Regions from separate parts of the Paenibacillus sp. SEL1 genome, predicted to be linked through region 1. Evidence: riboswitches for the same ligand, from Rfam matches in the RefSeq annotation. Region 1 holds a riboswitch; each other region holds the start of a gene.
What was found. A riboswitch is a leader RNA that binds a small molecule or an ion and turns the genes downstream of it on or off. The one in region 1 is predicted to bind glycine.
Positions count from the first base shown of each region.

Region 1 (2,319 bases):
ATGAAGGAGTTGTTGGCGATCACGTAGCCAATAGCACCAGCGGCGAACAGGCCGTTCACCATATGCTCATCATCCCAGCCGAACCGTTCCTGCGCACTGATGAATACACCAGGGATAACCCCACATGAGCCTGCGGTAGGCGTGGCGACAATGCGACCCATAGATGCATTAACCTCCGACACGGAGAGGGCATAAGCCATGGCGAGCGCGGAGGCATCACCGGAGCAGGTTTCCCCTGCCCGCAGATACTCGGCTAGGCGCTTGCCGTCCCCGCCCGTCAATCCACTGCGGGATACGGTGTCTTGTGTCTGTCCGCGATGAACGGCTTCCTTCATGACTTCATAATAATCAGACATTTGACGGAAGATTTCTTCCTCCGTTGTATTCGTTTCTTGTACCTGCTCTTGAATCATCAAGCGGCCAATCGTGGTGGATTCTTCAGCGCATAAAGCGCTGATCTCATGCAAATGGCTAAACCGCATCGGATTCAGCTCCTTTTTTCAAATTAATCATTTTAATTTCATACATATGAGGCAAAGAGCGCAGTTTTGCGATCAGTTCAGCCGTAGGTGGACTGTCCGTTTCGATGGCGGTAAGTGCTTCACCATCTCGGCCTTTGCGATCCACATGCATATAGGCAATGTTAATGTGAGCCGCGCCCAGCGCTGAAGTTATCGCGCCCAATGTACCGGGCTTATCTGAGTGGAGAAGCACCAGCGTAGGCAGCTCCCCGGTCAGATTGACCCGGAATTCGTTCAGTTGCTGGACATGGATGCTGCCGCCGCCGATGGAGGAGCCCAACAGTGTGCGCTGATCCTCGCCCTTCCACAGCTCGAAACGGACAGTGTTCGGATGAGGGGCGGGGAGTCCGCTAACGGCGAATTCCACGGCCATCCCGGCTTGTTCGGCCCATTGCTCGGCATCGGGAATCCGGTGATCGTCCGTATCGTAATTAAGCAGTCCTGCGATGAGCGCCAGATCTGTACCGTGTCCTTTATACGTATCGGCAAAGGAGCCGTATAATGTCATGCGGGCACGGTCAGGCTGCGCTCCGAGCCAGTGCCGGGCAACGCGTGCGAGTCGCACCGCGCCTGCGGTGTGTGAACTGGAAGGTCCGGTCATGGCCGGGCCGATAATGGAAAATACATCTTTGAAACGCATGGTGTGGCCCCCTGTATGTTCTAATACCATACTATATGGTATTTCCGCGTCTTTGCGCGTTTATGACGGTTCCTAATGCTGACGCGCAATGTGAGCACAAAAAAGGACAGGATAAGGAAGTTTCCCTTATCTCTGTCCTCGTTACCTGAGAGTTTCGTGCGGTGTTCTTACCGCCTTACCCCTTGGGTGGCTTGCGCTCTCTCCAGAGTTGCGTCAGATGACGATACATGGACCTGAGAGATTATCCGCCAGCCGGGTGCTGGCGTCTTGCTCCTTCGGTGCCGCCAGAGTGTAGGCTCCCTGGACAGACTCTCCCGTCATCTTCATTCGCGTATACCGTTCTACATGTCTTTCTTAGGGTAATGTATGCCGTGCTCGGTGTCAATCACAGGGTTCAATTTTTACATAAACAGGTGCGTTTCCAATAAAAAAGATTAAAATTTACATAATTATGGATGAAATCAGGAAGGAATTAGAAGATTGGCGGCTAATCTGATAAAGGACAAGTACATTTATGGAAAACATAGGAGGGATATTGACGTATGGTAAAAGGCTTGCGGTTCACAGGTTCACGCTTAAAAGGGATGCTGCATCTAGCAGCAATCGTATCACTGCTGATCGGGATCTTCGTTCCACTCGGTCAGGTCAAGGCAGAGGGAGCATCGACAGTAGCCGAAGCACTTCAGGGCCAAAGCAGTGGAGGTACGGTGACGGTGGAAGGCTTCATTGTCGGACATGCTACCGGATCGAAAACGGCTAACTTTTCTTCTCCGTTCGCGAATGATTTTAACGTACTGATTGCCGATCAGGCAAATGAACGTAATACGTCTAATCTATTGGATGTACAGCTGACTTCAGCGTATAGAGGGCAATTTGGGCTGTCAGGCCATCCTGAGCTGATCGGCAGCAAAATTCGTGTGACGGGTACACTCGGCGCCTACAATAATTTTGGTGGAGTGAAAAGCCCAAGCGCTGTTGAACTGGTGGGCGGAAGCGAACCGGGGGAACCAGGTGAACCTGGCGAACCTGAACCTGGCAACCCGGGTCAACCCGGTACTACATTGCCGGATGGAAAAGGCAAAAAGGTGCTGTTCGATAATACGCACGCACAGACCGCTGGTGCAGCAGATTGGGTCATTGAAGGCGCCTTTTCCGACT
Region 1 is NZ_CM137723.1:2,436,161-2,438,479, forward strand. Features, by position in the region: gene sdaAA (L-serine ammonia-lyase, iron-sulfur-dependent, subunit alpha) at 1-482, opposite strand, end outside; gene sdaAB (L-serine ammonia-lyase, iron-sulfur-dependent subunit beta) at 472-1,161, opposite strand; glycine riboswitch at 1,373-1,488, opposite strand; gene ACYCSE_RS11185 (DUF6359 domain-containing protein) at 1,704-2,319, shown strand, end outside.

Region 2 (2,319 bases), 1.8 Mb from region 1:
ATTTCGTATGTCCATCCACTGGTCGCGGATTTTCCCGAATGGCTATGATGCCGAGCCGAATGAAGCAGGATTGCAATTCTACGACAATGTATTTGATGAGCTGCGCAAGTATGGTATTGAACCGCTGGTAACATTGTCACATTATGAAACACCGCTAGGTCTGACTCAGAAGTATAATGGTTGGCTGGGACGTGAAGTCATACAGCATTACGTAAATTATGCCGAAACGGTGTTTACACGCTATAAGGATAAAGTAAAAATACTGGCTGACCTTTAATGAAATCAATGTAATGACCATGAGCCCGTTCACCGGTGGCGGTGTGGTTATTGACCTTTGTGCATGACACGTATCGCATTGATTACTTGCGTCAGCATATTGCCCAAATAAAGGAAGCGATTGCCGACGGTGTTGATCTGCTTGGCTACACCAGCTGGGGTCCTATCGACCTTGTGAGCATGTCTACTTCTGAAATGTCCAAGCGCTACGGATTTATTTACGTTGATCTGGATGATGACGGTAACGGAACGCTCAAACGCTCCAAAAAGGACTCATTTAACTGGTATAAAAATGTGATAGCAACCAATGGTGAAGAATTGTAATTCCATATCATCTCGGGCGGATATAGCAGAAGACATCCTAAGGATGAAATTTGCTGTACCCGCTTTTTTGATAGACATAATAATATTTCAGAGGGCTTCACAAACTTTTCACTTGTAATAAGCTGAAAGTTTTCTGTATAATGAATAAAAATTTCATATGTCTGGTTGATGTTTGCGGGAGATGGAACGAAAGTTCCGACCGAAGGGGCAAAACTCTCAGGTGCTTAGGCTGATTACAGCAACAAGCGGGGACCGTAAACGGACAGAACTCTGGAGAGACCCTTAATTGGGCGCCGAAGGTGCACCGCAGAGAACATCTGCTTAAACTCTCAGGCAAAAGGACAGAGACGCGAATAACCTGTGACAGGGAATACCCTAGGCTTTTTTATGAGCTATTAGAGGTAGTAACCTGCACAAGATGGTTGTATTTTTTCGTGCCTTTAACCTCTCCAGGAGTCGAATCAGCTGATTTGACTCTTTTTTGTTTTCTAATATGCTGGAGGAGCGGGTTGAAATGAATTTGGTACATGTATTAGAAACGATTGACAGCTGGATATGGGGAGCGCCGCTTCTTATTCTCGTAATGGGCACGGGGTTGTGGCTAACGATCCGTTTGAAGCTGCTTCAGGTTATTCGATTGCCTTTGGCGCTCAAGCTAATTGGTAAAGCGCCGGACGAAGGTAGTGGAGATGTAAGCAGCTTCGGAGCATTGAGTACGGCACTGGCAGCTACTGTAGGTACAGGAAGTATTGTTGGCGTGGCGACAGCAATCAAGCTGGGTGGGCCCGGTTCATTATTCTGGATGCTGGTTGCAGCTTTTTTCGGGATGGCAACCAAATATGCGGAAGGATTATTATCCGTTAAATACCGTGTTAAAGACCGGAACGGACAATTTTCGGGTGGTCCGATGTATTATATTGAAAACGGACTTGGCCGCCGTTTCAAGCCGCTGGCGATGTTGTTTGCCTTTTCTGGTGTTCTTGTAGCCCTATTTGGAATCGGTACTTTTCCGCAAGTAAAGGCTATCGTTTCTTCGACGGAAAGTAGCTTTGGAGTGCCAACGGTAGTTACAGCGATCATTATTTCCGTGTTAACGGCTGTTGTTACGATTGGAGGACTCAAAAGTATTGCCAAGGTATCCACAAAGATTGTTCCATTCATGTCGGGGCTCTATATCGTAGTTTGCTTAATTGTACTCATTAAGTTTGCAGGAGAGCTTCCTCATGCGATTGCTTTAGTATTACAAGGGGCCTTCTCGACCACATCTGCAACGGGTGGATTTGCCGGAGCGACGATTATGTTGGCGATGCGAAGCGGAGTTGCCAGAGGTATTTTTGCTAATGAAGCCGGTTTGGGAAGTGCGCCAATTGCAGCAGCAGCTGCTAAGACGAAATGGCCTGCAGAACAAGGGCTGATATCCATGACAGGCGTATTTATTGATACGATGATTATTTGTAATCTGACGGGATTTACGTTGCTGGTTACGGGAATATGGAGTGGAAATGACGATGGAGGTCTGATGACCCAGCATGCGTTTTCCAGTGCCTTTCCGGCTGGTGCAGAGCTCGTGACGATTAGCCTTATTTTATTTGCGTTCACAACGATACTTGGCTGGAATTACTACGGAGAACGTTGTGTTGAATATTTACTGGGTGTCAAATGGATTAAACCATACCGTTATCTGTTCATCGCACTTGTAGCAGGAGGTGCGTTCATCAA
Region 2 is NZ_CM137723.1:675,634-677,952, reverse strand. Features, by position in the region: partial or broken gene ACYCSE_RS03060 (glycoside hydrolase family 1 protein) at 1-600, shown strand, start outside; glycine riboswitch at 766-842, shown strand; glycine riboswitch at 861-955, shown strand; gene ACYCSE_RS03055 (alanine/glycine:cation symporter family protein) at 1,115-2,319, shown strand, end outside.
Region 2: another riboswitch for glycine. It lies ahead of ACYCSE_RS03055 (alanine/glycine:cation symporter family protein); the one in region 1 lies ahead of sdaAB (L-serine ammonia-lyase, iron-sulfur-dependent subunit beta).

Region 3 (2,319 bases), 1.9 Mb from region 1:
CTGCGCCAAGAAAGCTGGCATGTGTGTCTGTATTGGCGTTGTGTCCAGCCAGCTCGGCCAAGTGGCGGGTTAAGGCTCTCTCGTCGAGTCGAGAAGAAAGAGGGAGTTCCCCTTGATATCGAATGGCCTCTGGAATGTCACTGAATAAATCATCGATGGATGAAATGCCGACCACACGCAGCATTTCGGTTTGATCCTGTTCAGTCATAGGGAGATAACGATGCTGCTTCATAGGTTCTGGCTCCTTTCGAAAAGCAAAATTTAAATCGTAAATTAGCTAATAAAAAAGTGTGAGATGGAAAACCCAGAAGTTCATATCTGACATGTTTGCTTTATTGAAATGAAGAGAGTTTAAGATCAGCGCGGACGTTTATAAAAGGGGGCTGCCACCACCTCGGCACGCAGGCGTTTGCCACGAATCTCAACCTCCAGCGGTGTGGAGAGGGCGCTAAAACGACTGTCTACCAAGGCGAGGCCGAGATTACGCTTCAAGGTGGGCGACTGAGTCCCCGTTGTGACCTCACCGATGTGTTGTCCTTCTGCGAATACCGGGTAATGGGCGCGTGGGATACCGCGATCCATCATTTCCAGCCCGATCAATTTGCGAGGAATCCCTTGATCTTTCTGACGTTGCAGTGCTTCTCTACCGATAAAATCTCCTTTATTCAGCTTGACGAAGAACCCTAGACCGGCTTCGAGTGGTGAAATCGTGGCAGATAACTCCTGTCCGTACAGCGGCAACCGTGCCTCAAAGCGTAGGGTATCCCGAGCACCAAGTCCAGCGGGAATCAGCCCATACGACTCACCGGAACGAAGCAAACCCTCCCATATGGCTGTTGCTTCCGCGGCAGGTACGTAAAATTCAAAACCGTCTTCACCCGTATATCCGGTTCGTGAGACGAGTGCTTTTGCTCCGAACAATGGCACATTCTCATGGAAGCGGAAAGATGCCAGATTCGTAATGTCCGTATCTGCCACGGCTGCGGCAATACGTGCTGCTTCCGGTCCTTGCAACGCCAGCAATGCTATCGCATCAGACACATTCTCCATGTGAACGGATGCAGGCATATGGCGAATTAGCCAATCCCAATCCTTATCGATGTTAGAGGCGTTCACAACGAGCATGTAGCGCTCCGGTCCTTTGCAGTAAACAAGCAGGTCGTCTACTACCCCTCCATCGGGGTAACACAGGAGTGAATATTGTGCCTGACCTGGTTCCAACTGGCTGACATCATTCGTGGTCATCCTTTGCAGAAAAGCTTCGGCCTCTTTGCCTTCAACCAAAAATTCGCCCATATGCGATACATCGAATAAACCCGCACGTTGCCGGACGGCCTCATGCTCCTTTTGAATGCCGCTAAACTGAACGGGGAGCTCCCAGCCGCCAAAGTCAATACAACGAACCCCAGACTGCGTCCCGTAGGACGAATATAGCGGTGTTTTTCGCAAATTAGTCATTTTTCCACTCCTATCCGGTGTGATCGGCTAAACAAAAAAGACAGGCCGAAAAAAACGTATAGACGGCAGTCTACACTCTTTTTTCAGCTCTGTCCTTGATACCAGAAAGTTACCCCGGTATGTACCGGGTTTCCCCTTGGGTGATCCGCTCCAATAGCGAATGCTCTCCAGAGATGCGTCCGGCAGAGGTCCTTTTGCCTGAGAGATTCACCTGCAATGCAGGCTTACTCCTTCGGCGCTACCTTCGGGATCAACAGTATATTACCTGGCTTTGCAGATAACAACTTGATCCGATTCGCGTGAACTTATGTTTCATAAGCCGCAACAGCTATGCGAATCTTTTTAGCAGTCTCTCCCTCCGCGTTCATCCGCGTTTGCAGTTGTCGGGGTGTTTCCCAAAGCATTTGCTATAACCCATTAATACGCAAATTCATTCAAAATGTCAATAAAAATGTCATCAAAAACAATAGAAAAAACATTTAATATATAAATAAGGATATGTAAGCGTTTGTTATAAGCTATCATATTTTTATATAGTACGCCATATGAGGTGATATGAAGTATTTTTGTTAGTATTATTGACATGAGTGTTCTTGTTGTCATAATCTTAACCTGTCTAATACAGGTGAGCAAAAGCGATTTTATTCATATGGAAGTGAGGGGAACAGGATGAGTGAAGTAAAGCAGCAACTTTGGTATACAGACGAACATGAGTGGGTTCAGCGCACAGCGGATGGGACGTTGCGGATTGGTATTACAGACTTTGCACAGCATCAACTGGGTGATATTGTTTTTGTAGAATTACCTGAGGTGGGAGTAACGATTGAGCAGGGAGCGGAGATCGGTACGATTGAATCGGTG
Region 3 is NZ_CM137723.1:514,356-516,674, reverse strand. Features, by position in the region: gene gcvPA (aminomethyl-transferring glycine dehydrogenase subunit GcvPA) at 1-232, opposite strand, end outside; gene gcvT (glycine cleavage system aminomethyltransferase GcvT) at 358-1,458, opposite strand; glycine riboswitch at 1,635-1,733, opposite strand; gene gcvH (glycine cleavage system protein GcvH) at 2,128-2,319, shown strand, end outside.
Region 3: another riboswitch for glycine. It lies ahead of gcvT (glycine cleavage system aminomethyltransferase GcvT); the one in region 1 lies ahead of sdaAB (L-serine ammonia-lyase, iron-sulfur-dependent subunit beta).